4 regions of the Paenibacillus sp. FSL R7-0345 genome follow, and region 4 is predicted to be linked to each of the others. Evidence: riboswitches for the same ligand, from Rfam matches in the RefSeq annotation. Region 4 holds a riboswitch; each other region holds the start of a gene.
The links. Region 4 has a riboswitch for cyclic di-GMP ahead of NST84_RS02240 (choice-of-anchor A family protein). Riboswitches for the same ligand answer to the same signal wherever they lie in the genome.
Positions count from the first base shown of each region.

Region 1: it holds a riboswitch for cyclic di-GMP, as region 4 does, so the genes downstream of both, NST84_RS19645 (thiamine pyrophosphate-binding protein) here and NST84_RS02240 (choice-of-anchor A family protein) in region 4, are expected to answer to the same signal.
Region 2: it holds a riboswitch for cyclic di-GMP, as region 4 does, so the genes downstream of both, NST84_RS29060 (flagellar assembly protein A) here and NST84_RS02240 (choice-of-anchor A family protein) in region 4, are expected to answer to the same signal.
Region 3: it holds a riboswitch for cyclic di-GMP, as region 4 does, so the genes downstream of both, NST84_RS04740 (PA14 domain-containing protein) here and NST84_RS02240 (choice-of-anchor A family protein) in region 4, are expected to answer to the same signal.

Region 1 is NZ_CP152002.1:4,542,594-4,550,252, forward strand. Features, by position in the region: gene NST84_RS19630 (SDR family NAD(P)-dependent oxidoreductase) at 1-740, opposite strand, end outside; gene NST84_RS19635 (YafY family protein) at 902-1,894, shown strand; gene NST84_RS19640 (methyl-accepting chemotaxis protein) at 1,985-3,235, shown strand; cyclic di-GMP riboswitch class I at 3,428-3,520, shown strand; gene NST84_RS19645 (thiamine pyrophosphate-binding protein) at 3,648-5,288, shown strand; gene NST84_RS19650 (carboxymuconolactone decarboxylase family protein) at 5,315-5,683, shown strand; gene NST84_RS19655 (hypothetical protein) at 5,766-6,086, shown strand; gene glpK (glycerol kinase GlpK) at 6,204-7,659, opposite strand, start outside.
Region 2 is NZ_CP152002.1:6,704,371-6,712,029, forward strand. Features, by position in the region: gene NST84_RS29040 (ABC transporter permease) at 1-120, opposite strand, end outside; gene NST84_RS29045 (ABC transporter permease) at 110-922, opposite strand; gene NST84_RS29050 (ABC transporter ATP-binding protein) at 912-2,036, opposite strand; gene NST84_RS29055 (FUSC family protein) at 2,382-3,431, shown strand; cyclic di-GMP riboswitch class I at 3,686-3,775, shown strand; gene NST84_RS29060 (flagellar assembly protein A) at 3,756-5,648, shown strand; gene NST84_RS29065 (DMT family transporter) at 5,719-6,633, opposite strand; gene NST84_RS29070 (LysR family transcriptional regulator) at 6,710-7,618, shown strand; gene NST84_RS29075 (aldo/keto reductase) at 7,624-7,659, shown strand, end outside.
Region 3 is NZ_CP152002.1:1,127,025-1,134,683, reverse strand. Features, by position in the region: gene NST84_RS04750 (discoidin domain-containing protein) at 1-1,053, opposite strand, end outside; gene NST84_RS04745 (glycosyl hydrolase) at 1,226-2,743, opposite strand; gene NST84_RS04740 (PA14 domain-containing protein) at 2,957-5,860, opposite strand; cyclic di-GMP riboswitch class I at 5,874-5,953, opposite strand; gene NST84_RS04735 (sugar phosphate nucleotidyltransferase) at 6,092-7,465, opposite strand.
Region 4 is NZ_CP152002.1:516,994-524,652, forward strand. Features, by position in the region: gene nrdE (class 1b ribonucleoside-diphosphate reductase subunit alpha) at 1-441, opposite strand, end outside; gene nrdI (class Ib ribonucleoside-diphosphate reductase assembly flavoprotein NrdI) at 428-787, opposite strand; gene NST84_RS02235 (alpha/beta hydrolase-fold protein) at 1,190-2,797, shown strand; cyclic di-GMP riboswitch class I at 3,910-4,002, shown strand; gene NST84_RS02240 (choice-of-anchor A family protein) at 4,095-5,981, shown strand; gene NST84_RS02245 (alpha/beta hydrolase) at 6,222-7,163, shown strand.

The DNA.
Region 1 (7,659 bases), 3.0 Mb from region 4:
TTGTCAGCATCTGCGGCCAGCGCCACAGCAGCGCGGCCGACATAAGACGTCGATTCAGTGTTCTTCAGTTCCTCTACCTGCTGCCAGTGCTCCTCATCCGTCCCGAAGGCCTCCAGCACCAGCTCAGTCCGCATCCAGCCCGGCGACAGCGGCACGACCGTAATGCCGTCAGCTGCAAGCTCGATAGACAAACCGTAAGCCATGCGGATCAGTGCATTTTTGGCCAGGTCATAATACAAATTACCGGTATAATTATCTCTGTCCCAAAAGGTGGTATGGATAATCAGCCCGCCGCTCTCCTTAGTCCTGCGCATCAGCGGAACCGCATAATAGTTCGTCATCAGCTGTGCTCTGACCCCGGCATCAAACATATTGTCCCAGTGCGCCGGCGGCTGCTCCCAGAACGGCTCGTTGCTGATCGGAAGCTGATTGCCGCCCCAGACATTGTTGACCAGGATGTCCAGCCTGCCTTTTTCTTCAGCAATCTGGCGGATTGCTTGCTCCGTTTCCTGATCGTTGGTATGGTCGCAGCGGATAATGGCCGCCTCACCGCCGCTCTCCAGAATCTCTTTGTGAACCGTATCTAATGTCCCATTAAGCTGGCTGGCCTGCTGAATTCCCGTGCTTCTGCCGGTGATATAAACAAACGCGCCCGCCCGGGCCAGCTCGATGGCGATTCCCCGTCCTGCCCCTCTGCTTCCGCCAGTAACCAGTGCCACTTTTCCTTGCAGTGCTGTCATCCTTCATCCCGCTCCTCTCGGTTATCATGCCTAGTTTGCGCTTCCCTGCTGTCTTTCATCATTATAACCTTTATATATGTCACCAATTGTCATATATAAAGGATACAATGAAATAAACTGTCCGCTTCAGGACAGCATTCGGAGAGGAGAAAGGAACAATAATGAGGGCAGACCGTTTATTATCCATCGTGCTTCTTCTGCAGGCCCGCGGCAAGCTCAGCTCCCGCGAGCTGGCCGGACTGCTTGAGGTTTCCGAAAGAACCGTTATGCGTGACATGGAGGCGCTTAGTGCCTCAGGAATACCGGTCTTAGCTGAAAGAGGCCGTGACGGCGGCTGGTTGCTTCCTGAAGGCTACAGAACGACTTTAACCGGCATGAAGCCCCGGGAGATCGGTTCACTGCTCCTGACTGCGGACACTGCCGTTATAGAGGCACTGGGGATACAGGAGGACTTTTCTGCTGCTGTCCGCAAGCTGGAAGCGGCGGCGGCAGTGAGGCCGCAGGATTCCCCGCTGCAGCTGCTTACTCAGCGCATTCATATCGACGGTGCAGGCTGGCACCCTTCCGGCGAAGCCTACCCTCACCTTGCCCTGCTGCAGGAAGCGTTATGGACAGACCAAAAGGTCGCTATGGTCTACAGCAACAATGGTGAGCATAAGGAGCGGCTGATTGCGCCGCTTGGTCTGGTAGCCAAACGCGGTGTCTGGTATGTTGCTGCCCAATGCGGGGGAGAGATGCGGACCTACAGGGTCTCGCGCATAACAGAGGCCCGCATGACCGGCGAAGCTTTTATCCGGCCGGCAGGATTTGACCTGGCACACTACTGGGAGGAGTCCACCGCTTCTTTCAAGGCAGCCCTGCCCCGTTATCCTGTTACCCTGCTGCTTAGCAGCTCCGGCCTGAACGATCTTCAGCGGGAGCGTTACGTTACCATCCTTACAGTGCAGCAGTCCTCCAGAGCAGACTGGGTAGAGGTTCAGGCAGAGTTCAACACCCTGGAATCTGCCTGCAAAATAATCTTGTCTTTGGGGCAGACAGCTATGGTGGCTGAACCCCGGGAACTGCTCGACAGGCTGATAACCGCTTTGCGGGAGACCTGTGTTTTATATGAAAAGGTTACGCAAAACTATCCATCCGGGGAAATGGAATTTTGAAGTTTTATGTCAGTTTTTACAGTAGACTGTTCCCCCGCATATCACCTATACTATACCAATACACACCATTTTTTTAGGGGGAACTTTATTATGGATTGGATGACCAAGCTTCCATTAAAGCAGAGAATTGTAGCCGGCTGTTATCTTGTCGCCGCTTTGTTCGCTGTTCCGGTTTTGATTACATTGGTAATCATGGGCAAAATCATTCTCGGCATTATTCTTATTGCAGCACTTGCCGGACTTACTTATCCTCTGGCACGTTTTGTCGAGAGAACGCTTACATCTTCTTTTGACGAGTTCTCCAATGTTACCCACACTATTGCCAAAGGCGATTTTACAAGCCGCGCGGATGAAAGCGGGTCAATGGGTGAAGTAAGCCGCTCCTTCAACATTATGATCGACAAGCTCAAGAAAATTTTGACCGAAGCCTCACAGATCACCCGCCATGTTATGGATGCCAGCAGAGGGATTGAAGACAAGAACCACAGCCTCAAAATCGTAATGGCCCAGGTTGCCTCCTCCTCCAATGAACTGGCTGTCGGTGCCAACGAAATTTCGGCAGATATCGCCGACATGACGGAATCGATCAAGGACATTGAGACCAAAGTAGCCAACTATACGCATTCCACCAAAGAAATGAATAAGCGCTCTATACATACGCTCGAACTGGTTGAACAAGGACGGCTGTCGGTAGATACCCAGGCTGAAGGCATGCGCAAAAATATCGAAGCTACGAACAAGGTCGCGGATACGGTTGAGGCCCTCTCGCAGAATGCCCGCGGCATTTCCATGATTGCCAAAACCATCAATGAAATCGCAGAACAGACCAATCTGCTGTCCTTGAATGCTTCGATTGAGGCAGCACGCGCCGGTGAGCACGGCCGCGGCTTTGCCGTGGTCGCCCAGGAGGTGCGCAAGCTGGCCGAGGAATCGACAGCATCCACCAAAGAAGTATTCAGCCTGATCCGCAGCATCGAATCCGATATCAAGCAGGCTGTGGAGAATATCGCCATCAATGAAGAAGTTGTACAGGTGCAAAATGAGCTGATCGTAGAGACTGCCCACATCTTCTCGCAGATTGTACAAAGCGTCCAATACATAACGGAGCAGATCTCCTCCTTCTCGCAGGAAAGTGACCTGATGCTGGAGAGCGCACTCAAAATATCCGGCGCCATCGAGAATATATCCGCGATTACCCAGCAGACAGCAGCCGGCACCGAGGAAGTATCCGCGGCAATGAACGAACAGATCAACGCCCTGCAGTCTGTAGCCGATGAAACCGATAAAATGACCCAGGCAGTGTTCCAGCTGCAGAAAACTATCCATATTTTCAAATTCTAAGCTGGTTCCCAAGCCCTAAAGCTGCCGCTCAAAATGAGCGGCAGCTTGTTTATATTTAGGCTCCAGGATTCACCAAATCGTACTGCAATTCGTCAAATTTCGTATATTTCCGCATTATTGTATTGACAATGATAGAGCTATAAATATATTGTAAAAGTAAATTTAACCAATAAATATTATCCATAGACCCAAATCAAATATCAGCAAAATTCTCCGAAAGGAAATGACGCAAAGCCATGGATCTACAGTCTCAGTTTCTGGGACCAGGATAGCCAGGTTGCAGCCGGGACGTTAGAATCATTACGTCCCTTAAGGTTATATGTGCAACTGGCCTGTGCTCATTTGAGCACAGGTATTCTATTGTCTGTCGCTAGAGTCGCTAGAATCGCTAGAAAAATACACAACGGATAGGGTGGAGCATTTGAAAACAGTCGCAGATTATATGGCAGAGGCGCTTCGCAGCCTCGGCGTTACACATTCCTTTGGTATTATCGGCAAATCTATTTGTCCTATAGCTCTTAAGATGGTTGATTACGGCATCGAATTTATTCCGAGCAGACATGAGTCCAGCTCCGGCTTCGAAGCCGCCGGCTATGCACTCAAAACCGGAGGACTCGGAGTTGCCTTCGGTACATCAGGTCCCGGAGGCACTAACCTGCTCACCGCAGCAGCACATGCCAAAGCCAATAATCTTCCTGTCCTCTTCATTACTGGACACCAGTCGATTAAAGAGCTGGGAATTCCGCAGTGCCAGGATTCCTCTTCATATCTCGCTGATCTGGCGGATATGTTCAGACCCGCTACGCTCTTCAGCAAGCTGGTAGAGCGCGGTGATCATTTCAGCACTATTTTTAATCATGCCATTTCTATTGCCCTTAGCGGCAAACGCGGTCCGGTGCATCTGTGCATTCCATTTGATGTCCAGACAGAAATGCTCGAAGAATGCCGGATTGTTATTCCTGAACACGAGAAGCTGGTCAGCATCGGTAATTTTGAACGCGTAATTGCAGCAATCAACGAATCTTCGCGTCCGCTGATCATTGCGGGTAAAGGTATAAACCGCTCCGGTACCCACCAGGAGCTGGTACAACTGGCTGAAACCTTCAACATTCCTGTCGTCACCAGTCCTGGAGGAAAAGGCGCCATCGCCTGGGATCACCCGCTGTATCACGGTCCGGTAGGTGTAGGCGGCTGCAAGCACGGGGATGACCTGCTGAACAACAGTGATCTGTATATTGTGCTTGGTTCCCGTCTGAGTGATATGACGATCTGCAACCTCAAAGCAGAGAATCATCCGGCCAAGCTGATCCAGTTCGATTCCGACCCTACCTTTGTCGGCAAGATTCTTCAATCGCAGACCATATCGGTCAGCGGGGACTTGCGTGACAATCTGAGCTATTACCTGGAGAAGATCGACAGAGATACGGTTGTCAGACATGAAATAACAGTAGAAGCTAATTACCGGGACGAGCTGCCAGAGCTGCCTAAGCTCTCCATCGCTTCAGTCCTGAGCACTTTAAGCGATCAGATTCCTTATAACAGCTCGGTATTTGTAGATGACGGCAGCCACGGCTTCCATGCTGTGAAATGGTACAACGTCAAGAAGCCGGGAAGCTTTATCTTTGATGCCTACTTTGCCTGCATGGGCAACTCCATCGGCATGTCAATCGGGGCCAAGGCTGCCGCCCCTGACGAAACTGTCTTCTGCATTACCGGTGATGGCTGCTTCATGATGCTTGGTGCTGAAATTAACACCGCTGTGTGCAAGGACCTTCCGGTTATTTTCATCGTGGTCAACAACATGCAGCTTGATATGGCCCTTAAAGGCATGGAGAAGACAACCGGCAGAATCGACGGCACCCTCTTCGAGGTTCCGATGGATGCAGCGAAATTCGGTGAATCCCTTGGAGCTGTAGGCTTCAAGTGTGAAACGGCGGAACAATTCGCGGCAGCTATTGAAGATGCGGTAGCCTTGAACAAAGTAGCCGTAATCGAGCTGCTCACTGACCGTGACGAGATGCCTCCGACAGCGCACCGTGTATTGAATCTTTAATTAACATCATTCAGGGGGTTTTTTAAGTGGAAAGTTCAGTGAACAGCGGACTTAAGCATTTTACCAATCTGTCCGGGGATTATGGCAATAAACAGCTGGCGCCGATCAAAGAGCATTTTCCGGAGCTGGCTGAATATATTATGGGCAATGCCTATGGCGATATTTTTCAGCGGACCACAATCGGTGCCGACTGGAAGGAAATTGCTGTCATCTCGGCCCTGATTACGATGGGCCAATATGAACAGCTGGGTGTTCATTATGTAATGGCACTGCGTGTCGGCATGACGGTCGACCAGATTAAGGGCATTCTGCTGCACCTGGTACCGGCAATCGGCGCTCCGCGGATAATCTCGGCTTTTAATGTATTGCTTGCTACTCTGGAAGAAATCAAGTAATTAAAGAACCGGCAGTCTGATTGTATATCTTTCGTTTTGGGGGCTGGAAGGAATGGGCAGGTTTGTTCTGAAAACAGATTCCGTGAGTAAGATTGTTCATATACAACTGGAAGGTACCTTCTCCAACGAGGATGGCCTCAAAACAATGCAGGCCTATCAGCAGACAGTCAATCCGATTACAGCTTCTGAGTATTCCCTGCAGATTGACTGCCGCAAGCTGAATGTCACCGCTCCGGATGTTGTGCCTCTGCTGGAGAGCTGCTTCAAAATGTACAAGTCGGACGGCTTTCAGCAGGTGACTTTGGCGCTTGAGAATAACCCGCTGCTTAAGATGCAGCTATCCCGTCTTGGCCGCAGAGCGGGACTGGAGAACATGCAGATCGTCCCTTCCTTTCCGGGATAGCTGCATCTGCAAATGTCGGCTTAATCAAAAAGCAACCTGCAGGCAAGGAAAACCTTGTCCGCAGGTTGCTTTTGTCTGTAATTCTAAATTATAAGGTTCCAAGTATGATATCCTGTGCTAATGCCGTGCCTCATGCTTCTCCCAGCCCATAGTCCGTTCTACAGCATCCTTCCACACGCTATAGCGGTGTTCCCGCTCTTCTCCGTCCATCCGGGGCATAAAGTCCCGCTCGGCTTTATTAAAGCTCTCCAGCTGCTCTCTTGACCAGACTCCGGAAGTTAATCCGGCCAGCAGTGCAGCGCCGAGCGCCGTTGTCTCCGCATAGGTCGTACGGGTCACAGTACTGCCGAGGATATCTGCCTGGAACTGCATCAGCAGGTCGTTACGGACAGCACCGCCGTCTACACGCAGCCCGGTCAGGGGCATGCCGGCATCCTTCTCCATTGCGCCAATGACGTCACGGGACTGGAAGGCCAACGCTTCCAATGTTGCCCGGACCAGGTGTCCCGCCGTTGTCCCCCGGGTCAGGCCAAAGACAGCCCCGCGGGCATACATATCCCAGTACGGAGCACCAAGACCCGTGAAGGCCGGCACCACAACCACACCTTCACTATCTTCTACTTCTGCAGCCCGCTGCTCGGAGTCAGCCGGTCCTTCAATCAGGCCAAGCCCTTCATGCAGCCATTGTACTGCCGCTCCGGCAACAAAGACGCTGCCTTCAAGCGCAAAATACAGCTCGTCCCCCATACCCCAGGCAACGGTTGTCAGCAGGCCGTGTTTGGAGACGACCGCTTCTGTTCCTGTGTTCATAAGAATGAAGCAGCCGGTACCGTAAGTATTTTTGGCACTGCCTGCTTCAAGGCATGTATGGCCGAACAGCGCTGCCTGCTGGTCACCGAGTACAGAGCGGATCGGAATCTCCGCACCGAACCAGCGGGCATCCGCTGTACCAAAGTCACCGCCAGACATCCGGATTTCCGGCAGGATGGCACGCGGAATGCGCAGCTCCTGCACAAGCTGGTCGTCCCAACTGCGTTCATGCAGGTTAAACAGCATGGTCCGTGAGGCATTAGTCACGTCTGTAGCGTGCACAGCGCCGCCTGTGAGCTTCCAGATAAGCCAGCTGTCAATCGTCCCTGCCAGCAGCTCCCCGTGCTCTGCACGGTCCCTTGCGCCCGGCACATGATCGAGAATCCAGGCCAGCTTGGTGGCAGAGAAGTAGGCATCCACAACCAGTCCCGTCTTGTCCGCAATCTCCCGGTCCAGGCCCAGGCGCTTGATTTCCTCACACTGCTGTGCGGTCCGCCGGTCCTGCCATACAATAGCCGGATAAATCGGCTCTCCCGTCTGCCGGTCCCAGATCAGGGCGGTTTCACGCTGGTTAGTAATACCGATTGCCGTAATATCCGCTGCAGCTGCCCCGCTGGCCTGAATAGCATCTCTGGCTGCAGCCAGCTGGCTTTCCCAGATCTGCTCCGGATCATGCTCTACCCAGCCGGGGCGGGGAAAGGACTGTCTGATTTCATACTGCCCCTGGGCAACCATCCCTGCGTCCAGATTGAACAGTATAGCC
Region 2 (7,659 bases), 790 kb from region 4:
GAATTTATGCATCGTACCGCCGCTGTTGAACGAATAGTACATCAGGTAGAAGATCGGAGCGTACAGGACCACAAAGACCAGGACCAGATAGATGTTGGCGATTCCGTTTTTATTTTTCATGCCGCACTCCTTTCCGCGAGCTGCCGGTCAGAAGCATGAACAGCGCCATAATTACGATCAGGAACACGGCAACGGTTGAGCCCATGCCCCAGTCCTGCGTAACGAGAAAATGCTGCTCAATAGCGGTGCCCAGTGTAATAACCCGGTTGCCGGCGATGAGACGCGTGATCATAAACAGCGACAGCGCCGGAATGAATACCGCCATACAGCCGGAGCGCACCCCGGAGATCGTCAGCGGAAAAATAACCCGGCGGAACGTCGTCCATCCGGAAGCACCGAGATCGCGGGCAGCATCCACAAGCGACAGATTCAGCTCCTCCAGGGCGCTGAAGATCGGCAGAATCATAAAGGGAATGAAAATATACACCGATACAAACACAAAGCTGAATCCGGTGAACAGAATCTGCTGCTCCCCGATCCCCAGAACATCAAACAGGCTGTTAACCGGTCCGAAGGTGCCGAAAATCCCGATGAACGCATACGTCTTCAGCAGCAGATTGATCCAGGTCGGCAGGATAATCAGCAGCAGCCACAGCTGTTTATGCTTGGTGCGGGTCAGCAGATAAGCTGCAGGATACGCAACAAGCAGTGAGAAGGCCGTGATCAGGAACGCGTACCAGAAGGAGTTCAGCATCATTTTCATATACACCGGGGTAAAAAAGTTCACATAGTTATCCAGTGTAAGATTTCCGTCCAGATCAAACAGGGAATAATAGATAACCAGCAGCACCGGTGCGATGACGAACAGGGCGATCCATAAGTAATAAGGGATGAGATAATACGAACGGCCCTTATTGTTCATGGCTCTCTACCTCGCCGTAAGCTTCCAGACGTCTGTCGAATTCTTCCTCCGTTTCGCCGAAGCGCATAACATGAATCGCTTCCGGGTCAAAATAAAGCCCGATTTCGCTGCCTACCTCCGCTTTGCGCGTGGAGTGCACCAGCCATTCGTGGCCGGATTCGTCATAACAGCTGATCTCATAGTGTACGCCGCGGAACAGCTGGGAGTCGACACGCACCTTCAGCTTACCCTGCTCAAGTGTGGAAATTTCCAGATCCTCAGGGCGGATAACAATCTCTACCGATTCATTCGGCCGCAGCCCGGCATCCAGACATTCAAACCGGTGGCCGCCCCACTCCACCAGATAATCCTCGATCATCACGCCCGGCACAATATTCGACTCTCCAATGAAGTCAGCGACAAAGCGGTTGATCGGCTCATCGTAAATATCGTTCGGCGTGCCGCTCTGCTCGATTTTCCCCTTGTTCATGACAAAGATCCAGTCCGACATCGCCAGCGCTTCCTCCTGGTCATGGGTAACGAAAATAAACGTAATGCCAAGACGCTGCTGCATTTCCCGCAGGATATACTGCATTTCGGTGCGCAGCTTCAGGTCAAGTGCTGACAACGGCTCGTCCAGCAGCAGCACCTGCGGCTCATTAACGATCGCACGGGCAATGGCCACACGCTGTCTCTGGCCGCCCGACATTTCGTTAATTGCACGCTGGTCGTAGCCGACCAGATTGACGAAGCGCAGCGCTTCCTGCACCTTTTGAGTAATAACATCCTTTTTAAGCTTCTTGATCCGCAGACCGAAGGCCACATTCTCAAATACGTTCAGATGCGGGAACAGGGCATAGTCCTGAAATACCGTATTAACCTGACGCTCATTAGCGGGAATGTGGTTGATCATTTTACCGTTCAGATAAATGGAGCCTTCCGTCGGTTCCGCAAAGCCGGCAATGAGACGCAGAATGGTCGTCTTGCCGCAGCCGGAGGGGCCCAGCAGTGTATAGAATTTGCCGCGTTCGATTTCGAAGCTGACGCCTTTTAACACGGCCTCCTCATCATCATACTGCTTAGTAACCTGGTCAAAAGAAATAATAGTGCCTTCCGGGGTAGCTATAGCTAACAACCTCCTTACCTTATGTAATACAACCTATTTTACCCTTATCTTACAGTGCACAATCGGCTTCTACCGGCGGAGCCCCGCCTGTACCGACAATTCCGCCCCTGCTTCGACAACATTTCATATTATATAGCATATCGGATGAATCCCATATATGCGATAACGAACAATGTAAACACTCAGACCTAATCTTAACAACTTCGTAAAATATCGGCCCGGCACGCCCGCTTTGAGATGCTATAATGAAAACGGCTGAAACAGCTATGAAAATTTCCCTTTTTACGAAAGAAGATGACTGAAATGAACGAGGGGTTACAGGAACGCCTTGAAAAATTTGGATTATCCCTTTATATGATACGGATTACACTGGCCGCTACCCTCTCCTGGCTGGCCGTCCACCGCCTTTATGGCGACCATTACCTATACTTTGCACCGCTGGCTGCAATTCTGATCACTCAGGGCACAGTGAAGGCTTCACTGGAAAAAGGCTGCTACCGCCTGCTTGGCATTGTGCTTGGCGGAACAGTCAGCCTGGTTGTCGGCCGCTTCATGGATATCAGCATTGTCTCCATCCTGCTGATTCTGCTGATCGGCATCGGCGTCGCCACCGCCTGCCGGATTAATATCCAGGCTGTCTCGCAGGTTGGCGTAACTGCCGTGCTTGCACTCACCTTCTACCATGACCATTATGTCGTATGGCGGCTCGCCGAAACGCTGATCGGTGTACTCATCGCCCTCTTGATTAATATCATTGTCGTCCCGCCGAAGGGCTTCGCTAAAGTGAAGGGTCTGGCGCTTGAAGGAAGCCTGCTGCTGGCTGATTCTTTAAGCAGACTCGCTGCCGGCGGCAGAAACGGCGAGCCTGCCCGTGATATGCTGAAACGCTCCGGCGGACTGCTCGCGAAGAGCAGCAGCCTGCAGAAGGAGCTGCTGCACACGCTGTCGCACTATCCTTGCCGTAAAGATATGCGCGGGCTGGTCCAGGCTACTTCGCATTTGCAGAAGGTTCACTTTTATCTTCAGGAGATTGCCGAAGAGCTTACCCTGCTGCCTGCCCACTACGCTGCCTCGGACCGGATGAACGAGGTGTTGTCCGCAGCAGCTGACTGCATCGCCCTGTACGGCACCAGAACACTGTCTGATGCCGAAGCCCGGCGCCAGCTGCCGGAATGCCTGCGCCGGGCGCGCGAGCTGCAGCTGTCCTGGTTCTCGGAGCTGCAGGCCGAATGCCCGCTGACCGCGATCCGTGATCTCGGCGCCGTCTTTTCTCACCTGAACCGGGTGCTTGATGTAATTGAACAGGCCGATTATGCGGCCGTTTCCGCCGCGCCCGTGCCGGTTAGAGGCGAAGCGGCCCGCAGTATCCGCCTCGGCAGCAAAGGACTCTCCCACAAGCTGTAAGCTTGGGAGGGCCCTTTTTTTATAGTTTTTTATGTCCCGGCGTCTGACTGGAGATAAAGACCCATTACCGGCTTGCACACCGTACTTCAGCTGCACTTTCCGGATGAATTTACAGTTGAAAACTCGCTGCACAAGTATTAAAATTAAGCTTATTTGCAGCAGTGCCTAAATTCAGTACTATAGCACCAGTTATGAATCTTTATTGTCAACTCTGACCCAATAAATGACCTCAGGCTGAATGTTTATCAATGTCTCATGTATAAAGGCAAACTGTCTGAAAGGGCAGGACGCAAAGCAATGGGCCTAACAATGCTATGTGCATTCATGGCTGCCAGGCTGCCGGTTTCGGATCATTCTAAAAGCGAGGTTAAAACAATGCCGCATCACACCCTTGAACAGCCACGGCATGCGTTCAGCACCGGGCCTTCCTTCAGCTCTGACCACTCAACGTATTCTTCCGCCCAGTCCCGGCCGCTTAGCGGGACACCCGGCAATGAGGAGAAGAACGGAAAGGTCATCGTGCAGAACGACCAGATCTTTATCACTCCTCCCTTACCCGGCGGCAAGGCTGCCGTTATCTCTGCCCTTCACCCCGTTGTCCTCAAGATTAACCGGATCAAAGTAAATGAGCCTGCCGCCATCACTTCATCTGTCCAGCTGAGCTGGGAAATCAGCGAGAAGCCGCAGTACCAGATTACCGTGTCTGAAGACGGGCTAAGCGCTTATTTTACACTCTACCGGGTTGAAAAGTATGCCTGGAAGCTGGTCAATTGCCCCGCCTCGGCCCAGGTCTGTGTCCGGGCAGAGCCGAATTATGATCTGCTCCTGTCCAGGCTGACCGTCAATCAGATCCTGGCCGACTTCTCCTCAAGCTCCTTTATGCCTAATCTCAACATTCCTGCCCTGTATGCCGAGCTGAATAATCCGACCTATCTTCCGGTTTGTATCGCTGTGGGCAAGCCGCCGCTGCCTGGAATAGACGGCCGGCTGGAGCTGCCGGCCAGGCTGCCCGGGACTGATGACGATGTTCCTGATTATCCGGAGATTCCTTCTGCGCGGACAGGCGGGATACTTGCCCGCAAGCTGCCTCCGCAGGAAGGAAGGCCCGGCTTCAATGTGCACGGCAGCATTTTGCCACCGCCCCGGCCGGAGGATATTACCCTGAAGCCTGCTGATTGCTATTCCCTGCTCCCGGGCGGCGAAATTGTCGCACTCCGCGATGGACGGCCGCGGATTACAGGCTGGGGAACCCGGACTATGAGCATTGATTTTCCGGAAACCCATATCATCCAGGAGAGCATGACATCAGCAGACAGTCCTGTTCTATTCGCAGGAGATGTAATAGCCCCGGACGGAATCGCGGATCACTGTACTATAGAAGTATTAGGAAACGTATACATATCCGGCGACGTCCGTCATGCCGTCATTGCCGCTACCGGCAGTGTAGTCATCCGCGGCAAGGTTACAGACAGCCACATTTATTGCGGCGACTGTGGTGCAATACAGCACCGGCTGCATCAATTCCCGAGTCAGCTGATGGAGGAGCTGATGCTGCTCAGAAATGCCGCCCTGATGCTGGAGGAGAATCTCCGCTCCCGTCAGCAGCCTGTGAAGTACGGGCTGGTCGTGCTGCTCCTGCTGGAGGGCAAATACGCCCATCTCCCCGGCCTGATGAAGGGTCTGCAGGAGCTGCTTGCCGGGAACGGGCCGGCTGCCCCTGTTGACACCAGGCAGCTGAAGCATATGCTGGAGATTTTTCTGCACCCCGGACAGTTCACCGAATTCATTAATGATGCTGTGCTCGTTACCTTCCTCGATCTGCTGGAGGAGCTTCGTGACGGGGTTCTACACATGCATGAGGGTAATGTCCGGCTTGATCTCGCCCAGGCGGAGAATTGTCTGCTCCGGTCCGGGGGCAGCATCTTTATTCATGGAGAGGGCGTTCTGCACAGTACACTCCTGGCAGCGGGTGATGTCCGCTTCCTGATGACACAATCGTTATGCAGCGGCTCTAAGGTTGAGGCCGGTGACTCCATTTCGGTACAGCAAACCAGAGCAGCAGACCGGCAGACCGCACTTACCGCCGGCCACCAGATCAGCGTGTGCCAAATCGAAGGTACCCGGATATCCATTGGTGAATATGCGGCTGAGTTCACGGCACCGGCAGGAGAAGCCGTCTTTACCGCCCAGAGCCTGCGGCTGAGAAACCAGACCTGATTAAACAGAAAGAGCCTGCAGAATGCCGTCCGGAGGCAGTCTGCAGGCTCTTTCTATGTTTATATCCGGTTTAGCCGGAATGCTTCAGCCGCCGCGTACGCCCCAGCTTCACGTTCACCAGCAGAATGCTGCCAACGATGAGCACCATCCCCGCAATAAGATTAAGCGTGATCTGTTCATGCAGCAGCACTACGCTGGAACCGATTGAGATCAGCGGAATCAGGAAGGTGAAGGAGCCTACCTTCCCGGCTTCTCCTTCATTAATCAGCTTGAAGTAGACCATCCACCCGAGAGCGATTACGAATACGGCGATAAACAGCGTGCCCGCAATAAAAGCGCCGCTCCAGGTAATAGCTGCCCAGCTTTCCGTGACCGAACCTGCCCCAAGCAGAATGACTCCGCCGATCATAATCTGCATCGCAGTCAGCCACAGCATATCCACCCGCGCCGCATTCCGTTTCATATATACGGTACCAAGCGCCCAGCACAGCGCGCTGGCCAGTGCCAGCAGCACACCTGCGGCAGAAATGCTGCCGGTAAAACCTCCGATGCTGAGTGCGGCAACTCCGGCAAAGCCGAGCAGCAGGCCGAATATTTTCAGCCCGTACATGCTTTCTCCGAGCCAGATCCAGGCGAAGATGCCCAGCAGCACCGGCTGCAGAAAGACAATGGCCGAGAACAGGCCGGAGGGAACGTATTGCAGGCCTATTGTCTGGAATCCGTAATAAAAGACAATGCTGAGTACCGCCGAAGCCAGATAGACCGGCCACAGCCGCCGGAACTCAAGCTGCCTCCATTTCGGCAGTGCCGCTATGATCAGAATGATTCCGGCAATTACGGTACGGATACCGGCAAACAGCAGCGGGGGAGCATAGATTAAGGCAATTTTGGACAAGGGCCAGTTGATGCCCCAGACAATCACCAGAAAAGTAAGCAATGCGATCGTTCGATTACGTTGAGACAATGTTTTCACCTCTTGTATCATTTTCATTTCAAATGATACAATAAACACATTCATAATTGAAATGCATAATAATCATGAGGGGCATAGCATATTTGATATGAACAATAATCAGATCCTCTTATTTGTCAAAATTTCCGAAACCGGCAGCTTCACCAAAGCCGGCCAGGAGCTGAATATGACCCAGCCGGCAGTCAGCCGGGCCATTTCCGCACTGGAAACCGAGCTGGACGTCAAGCTGCTGCTGCGTGACCGCCGCAGCGGCCTCATGCTAACCGAAGTGGGCAAGCGTGTGCTGATTATTTTCCGGGAAATCCTCAGCGGGTTCAATAAGGTGCAGCAGGAGGTTTCTGCTGAAAAGGGCCTGGAGCAGGGTTTGATCCGGATTGGGGCTTTTCCGGTAGCGGCCGCTTACTTCGTGCCCAAGATCATCCGTTCGATCACGAACAGGTATCCGGGAATAGACATTTCTGTACATGAGGGCTCAGTGGCCGAGGTGAAGGAATGGCTGGAGACCCGCCAGATTGATGCCGGACTGATCATTCCGCCGCTTGAGGAGTTTGAGACGATTCCGCTGTTCCGGGAGAAGCTGTACGCCGTGTTGCCCGAGGGGCATCCCCTGGGTCATAAGAGAATAGTCCATGTAAAGGACCTGGAGCAGGAACCAATGATGATCTGCAAAGCCGGCTATGAGCCTCCGGTGGTTGATTTATTCAGGCGGGCTGACAGTAAGCTTAATGTAAAATATGTGGTTAACAGCTACAGCACGGCACTCAACATGATCAAAGAGGGACTGGCTGTCGGCGTGCTGTCCGAGCTGTCGCTGCTCTCCCCGCCCGGCAATGTAATGATCCGCGGGCTGTCTCCGGATGCTTACCGCGATGTTCACATTGCCGTCCATTCACTGGAGGAGGCCTCCATTGCCGTCAGGCTGCTCATTGATACTGCGCTTGAGCTGTTCGCTGCGGACGGGAAGCTGAATCCGCCAATAAACCCTTCAGAGGAGTGACACGCATGAAGTTTAACCGGTTAGGCAACAGCGGGCTGCAG
Region 3 (7,659 bases), 610 kb from region 4:
GCAGGAATCGGTATTGTATCCGGGCCAGTAGGCCCAGCCAGGTGCGACCGTCTGCAGATGCGGGGCAATGGTTTTGCCCTTCGTATTCAGCCACTCGGCAATTGCCAGATTGACTGCCTTGGAACGGTTGAACAGCCCCGGCTCATTATCCACCTCATAATACTGGAAGTACGGGCTGTATTGCTGGAAGTAATCAGTGAGCTTCTTCTCTGCATCCGCCGGCAGTGAGCCGTCGGCATTCAGCTTGATGTCTCCCGTATACAGGTAGAGAGCAACCGACTGCATATTGTAGTCCTGAAGAACCTTATAATAATCCGCCATGTTAGAACAGGAGCGGCCAACGTCACTGGCACAGCTGGTACGCATGATGTTGCCGCTGTATGCAATGCCGAGCCACTTCATAATATAAGGAAGATGAGTGACTGCGCCTTCGTCAAAATAAAACTGTTTATTGTTGACCATTGTGCCTGTCAGCGTATAGCTGCCGTGAATCGGCTCCTGAATCGGCTCATTCAGCGACTCCAGGCTTAGGGCATCCCAGGTCCACCAGTTGTATTTATCCTCCATACCGGATGAATAGATTCCGCGCGCCGCCTCCAGCTTCAGCTCATTGCTCCCGGTCACCAGTTGCTCTTTCGGAATATAAAGCTCATACGTTTTACGGAATTTATATTCGCTGTCTGTACCGGCTACCCCGGCGATCTGGATAATGCCTGACAGCTGGCGGTTGGAGAAAACACTCATCTGGGGAACAGATTTGTAGGCATCAATGATGCTTACGCGAAATAAGACCCCGTTCTCCGGGATCTTATTCAGATTATAGGTGATACTCAGCTCAGGATTGGTATCCCCTCTCAGCCCCGAAGGAATGCTCTGAAGATTGGAAGGCGTTTTAGCAGAGCTGGAAGAAACAGTATAGGCAGCAGCTTTGGCACCTGCTGAACCTGCAGCCGCGAACTCTGCTGCCGACCCGTCCTGCTTACCCAGCTGCCATAGCACAGTCCCGTCAGGCAATGCCTGATCTGCATCACTTGCTGATGACAGCCTGGTCATGTCCACCTCTACCTCGCCCTGCTTCGTGCCGTCCTCTCCGAAGACAGAAACGGACACTAGAAACAAGATAGCTAATGCTGCGAATTTGAGCAGTAGATGGAGAGGTTTAATTGTTTTTTTCTTCTTATTTCTGGTCCTCATTCCCTTGTCCTCGCTTTCTTCCGGGGGTAGATTACTTAGGAGGGGTCAATGCGCTCTGGGGAATAACCCCCTGCTTCTGGCTGGCGCTCTTCCACTGCAAACCGATACTTGCATTCCCGTGATCCTCATAGTACTCGACCTTGATGTCATATGGGGTTCCGGCTTTCAGCAGAATACTTCCCTCCCGGCTGTCGCCGCTCTGCTTCTTCCAGCTGTCAATAATCAGCCGGCCGCCGATCCAGACGCGTACTCCGTCATCTGAAGAGGATATAAAGGTATATCTTTCGCTGTACAAAGGCTTGATGGTTCCGGTCCAGCGGACGGAAAAAAGATCCTTCCCGATACCGACGGCCGGCGAATCCTGATGCCAGTTGAAGTCGATTTTACTGTCATTGCGGATCAGATCTGCCCCGCCGGACAGCTCAATATTATTGAAATATTGTGCTCTCAATCCCTTGGTCTGCACACCTGCTGTCTTATTTACCTTGCTGGCCAGGTTAACGATATAGTCATCCCTGGAAACAATGTATTTATTGTTCATAAAACTGGTTATTTTCTGAGCATTATTGTTCTCCGTCAGCATTTTCCCCCATGTCATCGTATATACCCATTTACTTTGGGTTTGAGACAATGTTACAGGGTCTGGAAGCTCTCCGCTTTCGCCGATTCCAATTGGCTTCCCTTCCGCCAGCTTCAGCAGCTTATCATAATAGGATTGCTTGAAATCATTGTTGTAAATATCTGCTGCCAGAATATCCACCTTGTCAATGCCCGGAAAATAAGGATCATAGGCATCAGACGACTCATTAGGCGCATTCGGATTCCAGACCCACAGCAAATTATCCAGTCCATGTTTCACGGTCAGGCGGTTATACATAATGTCCCAGAGCTTGACGAAGTTATCCTTCTGCCCCCACCAGAACCAGCCTCCGTTCATTTCATGGTAAGGCCGCCACAGTACCGGAACTCCGGCTTCCTGCAGCTGCCCCAAATACCCGGCAATCTCATCAATATCGGCAATCAGCTTGTTATATTGTGCAGTGCCCGGGGTAACATAAGCATCAAATTTCTCCTGGCTTAGACCCATATGCACATTTTTCCATTCGTCCGAGGTTCCCGGCAGGTTCTGGTGGAAGGTCATCGCTACAATGCCTCCGCCATTATGCCAGCTGATCGCACTGTCCACAACCCACTGGCGCTGCTGCGCTATAAGAGATTTCGGCTGATTTCCAATCGCTCCAAGCTCATAGCCATGCAGCACAGCAGATTGCCCGCTGAGTGTTTTCAGCTTTTTGTTAAATTCATCAGGGCTCTCCAGATAATCATGCTGCCCTGATATCAGTCCGGTACCGCTCAGGTTTGTCAGATAACTTAGTAAATCTTCCGCCTCCGGGGAAGCGTCCGGATTAATCGGGGTAATTTCTGCCGCCGGGCCTACAGGTGTCTGGGTTACAGGAAGACTGCGCACCTCGGACCAGGGCAGCAAAGAAAGGACAAATATAATGGGCAGGACTGTCGTATATAGCCGGTACTTGCGGTAAGTGTTCAATGTTATCTCCTTTCTCCAGCCGCATAGCCGCACAGGTGCTCAAGATGTCTTTCCCGGGAGGGGATTTTTTCTTGCGACCAAAATGAGGACTATAGCTTAGTAGCCCTGCCGGTAAGCAGGGCCCTTAAGTGGACTTTGAGGATTTAGTATTGTAACAGCTCAACCAGCATCAGTGACGGCGGCGGATTTAGCAGAACACGCTTTATTGCATGATCAGGAAGCGGAGGGCAAGAATAAACTGCTGGCAGGTACAGCCGATTTGGATTGGCTTGGGCTTTCCCACATCAGCTTGGCTTTTGCATCGCCCTGGTTTTCGTAATATTCCACTTTGATATCATATAATTGCCCGGCCTGCAGGCTGATACTTCCTACGCGTTCGGTTCCGCTCTGCTTCACCCAGCTGTCGATGATCAGTGTGCCATCGACCCAGACGCGGATGCCGTCATCTGAAGTGGTATATATATTGTAGGTTTCACTAAACAGCGGTTTAATTTTTCCGCTCCAGCGTACGGAGAAAAAATCAATGCCGATTGCCGCATCCGGCGAACCCTGACGCCAGTTGAAATCCAGCACAGCATCAGTACGCACCAGAGCAGGAGCTCCGCTCAGCTGCATATTGTTAAAATACTCCGCCTGCAGTCCGTTTACTGCCGGTGCTGCTGTTGGTACCGGTGTCGGCACTGGTGTAGGCGCCGGTGTTGGTACTGGTGTCGGCACTGGTGTAGGCGCCGGTGTTGGTACTGGTGTTGGCACCGGAGTCGGTGTTGCTGTTGGCGACGGCGTTACTGTTACTGCTGCATTGTCAGCAGCATTCTTTGCAAATAATGCACTTGCCGGAACAACTGCCTTCGGCTGGCTTGGGCTCTGCCACATCATACGGACACTTGCATCGCCCGCATTCTCATAATATTCAACTTTAATGTCATACAATTGTCCCGCCTGCAGGGCAATGCTGCCGGTACGCTCGGTACCGCTTTGCTTCACCCAGCTGTCGATGACTGCTGTGCCGTTAACCCAGACGCGGATACCGTCATCCGAATTGGTAACGAACTGGTACATTTCGCTGTAGGCCGGCTTGATCTGGCCGGTCCAGCGGATCGAAAATCCGTCAACCGGAAGCACCGGGTCTGGAGCTGTCTGCCGCCAGCTGAAGTTAAGCTGTTCGTCATTGCGCACAAGCACCGGAGTACCGGATAGTGTCATATTTTTAAAATACTCACCGGTTAGGCCATTCATTACAGATTCCTGTGATGCCGAATCTGCTGCCAGCCCCGGCTTGGCAGCCTGTGCCGGCGAAGCGGTTGGCGCTGCAGTCGGTGCTGGTGTAGCCGTTGGTGCTACGGTTGGTGCTGCAGTCGGTACTGGTGTAGCCGTTGGTGCTACGGTTGGTGCTGCAGTCGGTACTGGTGTAGCCGTTGGTGCCGCAGTTGGTACTGGTGTAGCCGTTGCTGCCGGTGCTGCTGCTGCCTGACTGGCCGGATTCTTTACAAACAATGCGCTTGCCGGAACAACTACCTTCGGCTGGCTTGGGCTCTGCCACATCATACGGACACTTGCATCGCCTGCATTTTCATAATATTCAACTTTAATGTCGTACAATTGTCCGGCCTGCAGGGCAATGCTGCCGGTGCGCTCAGTACCGCTCTGCTTCATCCAGCTGTCGATGACTGCTGTGCCGTTAACCCAGACGCGGATACCGTCATCCGAGTTGGTAACGAACTGATACGTTTCGCTGTAGGCCGGCTTGATCTGGCCGGTCCACCGGATCGAAAATCCGTCAACCGGAAGCACCGGGGCCGGGGCTGTCTGCCGCCAGCTGAAGTTAAGCTGTTCGTCATTGCGCACAAGCACCGGAGTACCGGTCAGTGTCATGTTTTTGAAATACTCGCCTTTAAGTCCGTTAACCACCGGCTCCTGCAATTCAGGTGCTGGTACCGGGGCTGCTGCCACTGGTGCCGCTGTTGGTACCGGTGTTGCTGTTGGCTTCACTGTCGGTGTTGGCGTAGCTGTCGGTGTTGCTGTCGGCTTTACTGTTGGTGTTGGTGTGGCTGTTGGTGTAGCTTTCGGTGCTACCCATGTTTTATACGTGTCACGTGTCAGGGTGTAGCTGTCATTCATAAAGGTTTTGATGGTATCTGTACTGTTGTTTTCATACAGCATTTTTCCCCAGTTCATCATAAAGACGTACTTCTGCTGGGAAAGCTTCAGCTTTGCAATACTTGGCATTTCACCATTTTCACCGATACCAATCGGTTTACCGGCGGCAAGGCTGAGCAGGCTGTCATAATATTTGTTCAAAAAGTCGTTATTATATATATCTGCTGCGAGCACATCCACTTTATCCGCACCCGGGTAAGTCAGTTCATAAGGATCGGAATTGGAGTTGGGAGCATTCGGATTCCACACCCACAGCAAATTGTTTAATTGATGAACGTTAACAAAACGGTCATACATGATATTCCACAGCGCGGCAAAATTATTTTTCTTGCCCCACCAGAACCAGCCGCCGTTCATTTCATGGTAAGGTCTCCAGAGAATAGGAACTCCAGCATCCCGCAAACTTTTGAGCGAAACGGCCACTTTATCAAGATCGGCAATCAGAGCGTTGTACTCTGTGGTTCCGGGTGTTACGTATTTGTTGAATTCAGCCTGGCTGATATTCTTCTGTACATTTCCCCAGTCATATTTGGTGCCGGGCAGGTTCTGGTGAAAAGTCATGGCTACGATTCCGCCAGCCTTATACCAGTTGGTCGCGCTCCAGACGATGTTTTTACGCTGCGCAGCTACTCCACTCTCTGTCTGTCCGCCAATCGCTCCAAGCTCATAACCGTGAAGCGCTGCGTATTGCCCGCTTGTCGCCTTCAGCTTGTTACTGATTTCATCAGGACTTTCAAAATAGTCATGCTGACCTGAAATAATCCCGTTACCGGAAATAGAGTACAGGTTGTTCAACAGCTTGACTGCTTCCGCTGAAGCGTTAGGGTTTACTGGTGCTCCGGTCACAGAAGCAGCATGCGCAGATGACGGGGCAAGTCCTAAGCCCATTGGCACAGCAGACAAAAATACGGCCACAGACAACACGGCGGACAACAGACGAGACTTACGGTAAGCTTTCAACTTTTATCTTCCTTTCGGTAGCCAGGCTGCCACTTGGTAGAGGCCCTATAGCTTTGCGTCCCTATCTTTCGAGTAGGTTTGCCTTTGTCGTTTTTGAAGGAGTTATCCTTCTTACCGTAAGTATCGACTCTATGAAGTTGTAGGTTTATAGCAAAAATGAAGATTTATTAATAAATGGTTCTAAATACCTGTTTCAGCCTTGTGGAACTTGGTTAAATAGATAAATTAGGCCTATGAAATAAACTGGTGTAATTCAATATCTTCCCAGTCCAGCGTAATCCGGATGTTGTCCTCTTCCACCAGCTCAGACCCGCTCTGCACCTCGATAAACTCCACATCGGTCAGCGCCAGGATCGCATGCTTTGTTCCTTCCGGGATGCGTACGACATCGCCAGCCTTCACTTTATGCATCTTTTCATTGATGACAATACTTGCTTCCCCGCTCACAAAAGTCCAGATTTCACTGCGTTTGTGATGTAGCTGGTAGCTGATATTTTTTCCCTGCTCGATAAAAATCCGCTTCGTCAGTACTTCATTGCCCTCATCATATTTCACATAGTCGATAACTTTATAGTGACCCCAGCGGCGTTCCTCGTACATCGGTCTTTGTTCATGCGATTTCAGCACTTCCTTGATTCGCGGGCTTTCCGCCTTATGCGTAACCAGGATTCCGTCAGGGCTGGCCGCGATGATCAGGTCCTTGGCCCCGATGACTGTAATCGGAATGTCCAGCTCATTGATCAGGCAGGTCCGTTCGGAATCGGAGGTAACCACGCCCTTGCCGACCAGGTTGCTGCTCATCTCCTCGGTCAGCGTATTCCAGGTGCCCAGATCCTTCCAGAAGCCGGCATACGGCTGAACGACGATTTTTTCTTCTTTTTCCACCACTTCGTAATCAAAGCTGATGGAAGCCATCAGTTTGTATTGCTTCTGCAGCTCCTCGTAATTAAGCGGCAATCCTTTGCTCTGCAGAATATCCAGCAGATAACCGAGGCGGAAAGCGAATACGCCGCAGTTCCAAAGGGCGCCTTTGCTGATCAGGCCTTCTGCCTGCACACGGTCAGGCTTTTCCTGGAAATGGCTCACCTGAAGGTAGCCGCTTGCCCCCGCCGCATCACTGGTCGGAATGATATATCCGTATTTCTCTGACGCATGCTCAGGCACTACGCCCATCAGCGCCAGATTTGCGCCGCTCTCCTCCATCGTCTGCTCCAGCCGGACTACCGTATCGAAGAAGGAAGCCTCCACATAAGGATCGACCGGCAGGATAGCCACTGTCTCCGCCGGAGATACGCCGGCGATGGAATACAGGTAAGCCGCTGTCAGTGCAATGGCCGGGAAGGTATCGCGGCGTTCCGGCTCCACGATAATCGGCACATGGCTGCCGAGCTGGCTCTGGATGGACTCTACTTGGCTGCGGCCTGTAGCGAGGTAGGATGAGCCCGTCATCCCCGCTTCCTCCAGCTGTCTCCAGACCCGCTGTACCATCGATTCCGGTTCACCCGCCGGGCTTTCCAGTACCTTCAGAAATTGCTTGGAACGTGAGTCATTGGATAATGGCCAGAGCCGTTTACCTGAACCGCCTGATAGAAGTACTAGTTTCATGGGGAACCCCTCCTTGGTATGTGTGACGCGAAAATTTCGGGTTGTTATTGGGAGCTGTATGCTGATGAACGCTAGGATGCTCCTCTGGAATTCTTTATTGCTGCGCAAGATTCTTAGAGATTGCACTTTTATTAGAGTCACTCCAAGGAATGTTTGGGCTTCCGGCCGCTGTTGTCTTCGGATTCCCTGATTTG
Region 4 (7,659 bases):
TGGTGTGGCCGGCTGCAGGCGCTGCTCCATCATGGAACGGGCCAGTGTGCGGGCAGTTTCAACGTTTCCGCGTCCCAGGTGCAGGGCTACTACCGCTACGCGGTCCGGATAATGCTCGAGGTACTGCTTGCGGTCATTGGTTTTGACGGCATAGTCTGTATAGAACTTGGAAGCCGCCATATAGGAAGGGAAACGGAAATCATATTCATGGGCGATCCGGTAGACATCCTCCATTTCAGCTGCGCTGTAACGGTCATACAGGTCTTCGTAATAATCGTTGGCGATCATATAATCAATCTTGGCTTTAGTGCTTGTAAAGGTCAAGCTGCGGCGCTCCACATCACGCATGAACTCCGCTACGGCCTCCTGGTCTTTATCGAGCTGGAAAAATCCGGTCTCGTCTCTCTTCATCAACATGTTATTCAATTCAATATGCCGCAACCCGGTTCACCTCCTGTTTAATTCGCTCCACATCGCCAAAAGTACCTGACAGCTCAAACTTGCCGACTACCGGCACATTATAGCGTTCTGCAATCAGGTCTGCGCTGTGCGCGTACAGCTCACCCCAGTTTTTATTGCCGCTCGCGGCAATGCCTTTCAGCCTGGAATGGTTCTTCTCCAAAAAAGAAGACACCTTCTCGGGAATCTGCCCAAATCCGGTGGTGTATGTAACAAGCACGTAAGGCTCGTCGATCGTCATATGCTCTTCGATTTGTACAGCAGGCAGCTTCAGCTTGTTGATAAACCGTCTGACATTGCCGGTTTTGGAATCGTAAGCAATCAGCATAGTCACTCTAACCTCCTATAACAATGGTTCTATTTATACTTTACTAACCGTACTCGGGTATTCCGCTAGGTATATGAGTTTAACTACTATATACACTACATTTAGGTGACTTCAATCATTTTACTACCATATGTTGAAAAGTCAAGCGAACAAAAGGACCTCTTTGCCCTCCTGAAAGCCCTTCAGAAACGGTAAGGCCAGGCCCCGTCTGCAATCTGATCTCTAAAATTTTATTCTATTATTTTTAATAGAGTCTGAGCTGCCGGCAAAAAGTGCCTTCACGCATCCGGTCCCCAAAAATCCATGCCCGATCCGTTCTCCGTCTATGGTACAAATCTCCAAAAGCTTTCATAATAACGAAAGAAACAACGCCAGAGATAAAGGTGAGAGGATGAAGGCCCGATGTTTGAAGTACAAGAATTGGACTGGCAGGGACGCCGGCTGACGGTATTCCTGCCTCCTTCCTATGCATTATCCCAAAAGCGTTATCCTGTTGTGTACCTGCATGACGGAGCTGCGCTGATGATGAATAACTTAAACTATATGTACAGGCTGTTCCGCGAGGGGCTGCTCACCGAGCTGATTGTCACCGGCATCAGCAGCTCTTCCCGAAATGATGATTATACACCCTGGCCTGAGTCTGCTGCAACCGAAGGAAGGCCGGATTTCGGCGGCCGCGGGCCTGCCTATCTCGATGAAATCGCTGACGGCATCAAGCCTTACATTGATTCCGTCCTGCGGACGGCTCCGGAGCCGGAATCCACCGGGCTGGCCGGCTATTCGCTGGGCGGCCTGGTGACACTGCTGGCAGCTTACCGCCGCCCGGATGCCTTCGGGCGGTTCGGCATGCTGTCCCCCTCCATCTGGTATGAGGGGATGCTTGGTTTTACGGAAGCTAACCCGCTGCCGGATGCAGGACAGAAGCTATACCTGTCTGTAGGTAACCGTGAAGGGGTATATAAGCAGAATATACAGAGGCACGCTGTAACCAGCACACTGCAGCTGTACCGTAACCTGCGGAGCCAGCTGGCCGATGAGCAGCGGCTGCGGCTCTCGCTTACCGACGGGGCGGCCCATGACCTTGTCTCTATGTCTGCGCGGTTTCCTGAAGCGCTGCAGTGGCTGTACGGGGCAGCTGATGAACAGCAGACAGGGGAGGTGGTGCAGCGGCCTGGTGCGGAAACTGAGATGATGTCGCAGGTCGGCGCCTGCCTGCTGCCTGGAACCGAGGTATGGGACATGACCTCGCTGTACAATGGCCTGACCTACCGGGTCTTTGTCCACCTTCCGCTGAAGCCTCCGCCGCCGGAAGGCTACCCGGTGCTGTACACGGTCGACGGCAACGCCTATTTCGCTTCGCTGAATGATGCGATGCGGCTGCAGACCCGGCATCCGCGGGGGCTTCCGTCCGGTCTGGTGGTATCCATCGGTTATCCGGCAGACGGGCCGTTTGTGGCTGAGCGGCGCTTCAGGGACCTGACCGTGGCGGATGTGCAGCCCGGGCTGCGTCCCGACGGCTCGCCCTGGCCGGTGAACGGCGGGGCGGATGCCTTTCTCGATTTCATCGAGCTCGAGCTGATGCCGCTGATCGGACGCAGATACAGCGTGGATCACTCCCGGGCGGCGCTGTTCGGGCATTCGCTGGGCGGCTTCTTTACCCTGTATACGATGATCCGCCGCAGCGGGCTGTTCAGTACCTATATCGCCGGCAGTCCGTCCCTCTGGTGGAAGGGGCGGGTGCTCTTTGATCTGCTGCCTGAGCTGGAGGAGAAGCTGCGCAGCGGGGAGCTCGAATGCTCCCTGATGATCGGCATCGGCTCGGAGGAGGGTGGCATGCTGGAGGATGCCAGGACATTCTATGAGCGCCTGGTCCCATATACCGGCAGCGGGCTCAGCCGGCTGTCCTATAATGAAATCCAGGGTGAAGGCCATATGTCTGTACTGCAGCCGTTGTTCAGTCCGATGCTGCGCTTTGTTTTTGCGGCAGAGGGAGCGGAGCTCTGTATTTGAGCTGCTGGGAATCAGTTTCATTTGAACTGGACCCGGGTTTGCTTTATATTAGTAAGGGAGCAGAATTCCGGATTCATGCAGACGTAGGCTAGAATCACACAATTGATGCAGCGCGGAATCCGAATTGTACCGGGTTCCGCTTTTTTTTCTTCTATATATAGGACAAAATTTGTACTGGTATAGTGGTATGTATCTGTTATCCCGCGGGTATCTTTTAATTATAGAACAGGAATCAGGAAGGAGTGTATGCAAAGGAAATGGGCAGTCTCCTTATTGCGTGGCTTTGTATGCTGTGTTTATTTTTCACCTTCAGAGATAAGGTGAGCCGGAGAATCCTTTATCCTGTAGCGCTGGTTGTTGTGCTTGGCACTTTAGGCTGCTGGACTATTTTAATGTAATTTTCAGGTGTCTATCAGCTGATTTTCAGGTTGATCCTTTATATTAGAACTACCAAACACCCCCCAGTGTTATATGGTACCCTGCAGGTCTTGTCAACTCCCATGACAAGGCCTTTTTGCTGCACAAAATTAACAAAAATCATCAATGGTGTGATATTTTTCACAATAAAATGTTTAGAATTGTTTTATATTGAATTTGAAATACTGAAGATAAGAATAAACCTGCTGAAAAGGAGCATGATGATGAATCACGAAGGAAGTCTCCGCCGCGGTCTGTTGTTTGGTCTGGTTTTAAGTATCCCGCTTTGGATGTCAATGATCGGCTGGCTGCAGCTGCTCTAAAATACAAGGTGCAAGACGGTCAGCAGGTTATCTGCGGCAGTCTTTTTTACTTGGCTGTTGAGTATAATATCTAAGGCGGTACTAGTAGTTCAATTCTACTAGAATTAAACATTTTGAATATATTAAATTTAAAATAAAAAAAGAGAGTATTCCGGAGTATAAAAGAGGATTACTTTGATAATAGATAGAGTTATATAGGTTTGTTACTGAGAATCTTCCATACAGGCCATTTTCCCAGAAAATTCTAATATTATTGCCAAATTATTATAAGGAATAGATTGACAATATAGAGGATCAGGGAATACACTGAGTTTAGTGCTAAAGTAACAAATGTCATAGACTAGTTATTACAATTTAAATTACATACTTTCTCATGTATAATCGCAAACCGCATGAAAGTGCGGGACGCAAAGCCAGGAGTCTACAGCCTCGGGAGAAGAGCGCTATGATCGTCCGGCCGCCGTGAAGCTTGTCTTCCTGGCGGCTTTTTTGTTGTTTTCAGGCGGGGTGCTGCTGTAGCCAAGCTTTAAATTGTTATCTTACGGGAGGAATTATTAATGAAACGTAAATCCGTATTGAAACTGTCCTTTGCTTTGGCTATGGCTGCTGTCCTGCTGGTTGGGGGTTGGCTGACTGCTGCCGGCCAGGATAAAATAAGGGCCGACAGCACACCTCTTCCGGGCATTGCGGGCAAATACAACGTATTCGTCCTTGGTGATCTCAAAGGCTACCACAGTGATTCTGAAGGCAGAATGGCGGCAGGCGGTAACATTACGCTTTCACAGGGCGGATATTCGGTAGGCCACAGCCTGAGTAACGAGGAGCGTTCCGAAATGGATTCGCTGGTTGCGGGCGGTAACCTGAACTACGAGATGGGGGAAGTAAACGGCAGCGCCGTTTATGGAGGTACATATACAGGCTCAGGCAAGCCTAGAGGCGGTACAGGAACCCTGCGGCAGGAAGCGAACGTTATTAACTTTGTCTCGGAATTTGCCTTGCTTCGTACGAAATCCCAAGAGCTTGCAGCTCTGACGGTGAACGGCAAGACTGAAGACAGCTATGGAAATATTAAACTGACTGGTACCGATCCCGTACTGAATGTATTTTCGGTTTCCGGCAGCGTGCTAACGGGCGCCAATGAGCTGCGGATCACTGCTCCGGCAGGATCAACTGTAATTGTTAATATAGACGGCAGCTCTGTCACATTCAAAAACGGGAACGGGCTGACAGGGGTCAGCCAGAATAAAGTGCTTTATAATTTCCCGCAGGCGACTGCCCTGCGGCTGGAAAGTATCGGTGTGATGGGCACCGTGCTGGCGCCGAATGCGGCGATTACCTTTAATAACGGGCAGATTAACGGCAGCATGTATGGCGCCTCACTGGAAGGCAGCGGGGAATTCCACCATAAGCCGTACACCGGCCGTGACAACGGAACACCAGCTACACCAACACCAACACCAACACCAACACCAACACCAACACCAACACCAACGCCGACAGTAACACCAACACCAACACCAACACCAACGCCAACGCCGACGCCGACAGTAACACCGACGCCAACGCCGACGCCGACAGTAACACCGACGCCAACACCGACGCCGACAGTAACACCAACACCAACACCAACACCAACACCAACACCGACGCCGACAGCAACACCGACGCCGACAGCAACACCGACGCCGACAGTAACACCGACGCCGACAGTAACACCGACGCCGACAGCAACACCGACGCCGACACCGACACCAACGCCGACAGCAACACCGACACCGACGCCAACGCCGACAGCAACACCGACACCAACGCCGACAGCAACACCGACACCGACACCGACACCAACGCCAACGCCGACAGCAACACCGACGCCAACGCCGACGGCAGGGCCAACAAGCACGCCAACACCGGTTCCTACCACTGCAGCGACACCGACGCCAACTCAGGGGACGCCGGCAACGGCACCGCCGGCAGCAACACCGACAACCGGAACTCCGGTGACGACTCCAACAGCAACAAACGCCGCCACACCGGCTCCGACCAGTATCGTTGCTATCCCGGGGGGCACCGTACCGACACCGTCAGGCCCGACAGTCATAGGCACGATCGTAACCGATGAAGAACTGGCTATTGATGATAATCCTGTACCGCTTGGTCCGGGGCCTAGTGCAACGTCGGCTGTAGGAGGTGTAATAGCCGTGCCGAAGACTACACCTGCGCCAAGTCCGACAGCCGGACCTGGCCCCGAGGATGAAATTGTGCTTGATGATGAGATTCCGCTGGGCAGCGTAACGGATCCAGGCACTACAGTAAAGGCAACGGCAGCTGCTACATTGCCTCAGACCGGAGAAAACAGCCCGGCTCCGTATTATATTACAGGTCTGACGCTGGCCGCCCTGGGACTGCTGCTGAACAGAACCAGAACCGGCAAACGCAAAAGCTAGACAGTAAAAGTGCGGTGGATGGAAAGGTTCATTCCGCCGGGATACCTTATAGGCTGCTGCCGGAAGGGTTATAGCTCCGGGCAGCCTTTTTTGGTCGTAAAGCATTTTAATGCTTTCGGGGTCTCAGCAAAGTCCCTGAGTCAGTGTCCATGAGAGGCCCCACTTTGTGGGGTTATTCTATGCCGCTTTTCGTGGCGCCTGCCAGTTTAATATCTATATAAATGCAAGGAGGCGATATCTATGTGGTTGATCATAATAGCGGCAGTTATTATAGTAGCGGCCGCAGCGCTGCTCTTTGCGGGCTTTTTCTTTTACGGAGTGGCAATCAATCGTGCGCCGAAGGAGTTTTTGGCCAGCAGTCCGGACCTGAAGCTTGATCCGCCTGTTGCTGGTGCGTCCTGGGGGGAAGGGGCCGAGTGGGTTTCCCGCCAGCATTTCCGGGATGTCCAGCTGGTGTCGGATGACGGCCTGCAATTAAAGGGTTATCTGCTGCTGTCGGAGCGTGCAGAAGGCCGCACTGCGATTATTGCCCATGGTTATTCCGGTAAGGGAAAGGACATGGGGGCTATCGCCAAACTGTACTATGAGCAGCTGGGCTATAATGTACTGCTTCCGGATGCGAGAGGTCATGGACAGAGCTCGGGGAATTATATCGGATTCGGCTGGCCGGAGCGCCGGGATATGGTGAAATGGATTGATTTCGTAAGGAAAGAAATGGGACCAGAAGCCCGGATTGTGCTGCATGGGGTATCGATGGGCGGAGCAACCGTGCTGATGACTTCGGGGGAAAAGCTTCCGGCGCAGGTTAAAGCCATCGTTGAAGATTGCGGGTACAGCTCAGTGAAGGCCCAGCTATCCTATCAGCTCAAGCGGATGTACCGGCTCCCGGGGTTTCCGTTTGTGCAGTCCGCCAGTCTGGTTACCCGGATCAAAGCAGGTTACTTTTTCGGTGAAGCCTCAGCACTCAGACAGGTGCGCAAAGCAGAAGTGCCGATTCTGTTTATTCACGGGGATGCTGACAAATTTGTACCCTTTTACATGCTGGAGGAACTGTATGAAGCCTGTAATGCTCCGAAAGAGAAGCTGATTGTGCACGGGGCGGGACATGGTCTGGCTTATGATACGGATAAGGCGGGGTATGTGGCCAGGGTAAGTGATTTTGTGCGGCGGTATGTACACTGATCCGGAAAATATCCCTGAAAAGTAGACGTGCCCGATATCCGCCTGCTGGCGGTTACCGGGCACTAATATGTTCCACACATGGCCTGCATTAGCAACGTATATGCAGCTAAACCATGTCTTATAGGTATATTTCATCCCCCGCCGTCAGTGAGTGTAACGGGTGTCAAAAGTTCCTTGTTATTTCCAGCAGCCGTATGGCGAGATAATCCTTCCAAAACGATAAGAGCCCTACCTCTCTCTTATCCTTGCGGCTCCGAGGCCGCGCCAGTGTGAATCGGAATGCTATGTTCGAATTTGATCTCATAAAAAGGAAGAGTGATGCAAGAAAACGTAAGAATTTGTGTCCAAATTGCCGATAATAGTAAGAAGTAAAACAATCGGCCTGACATCTTCTTGAAGGGGATACATATACACCTAAACAAATATTCCTATATTATATCACGAAATATATATAAGTGCAAATATAAATAGGGACTGGGTAAGACCGGGGATGGGG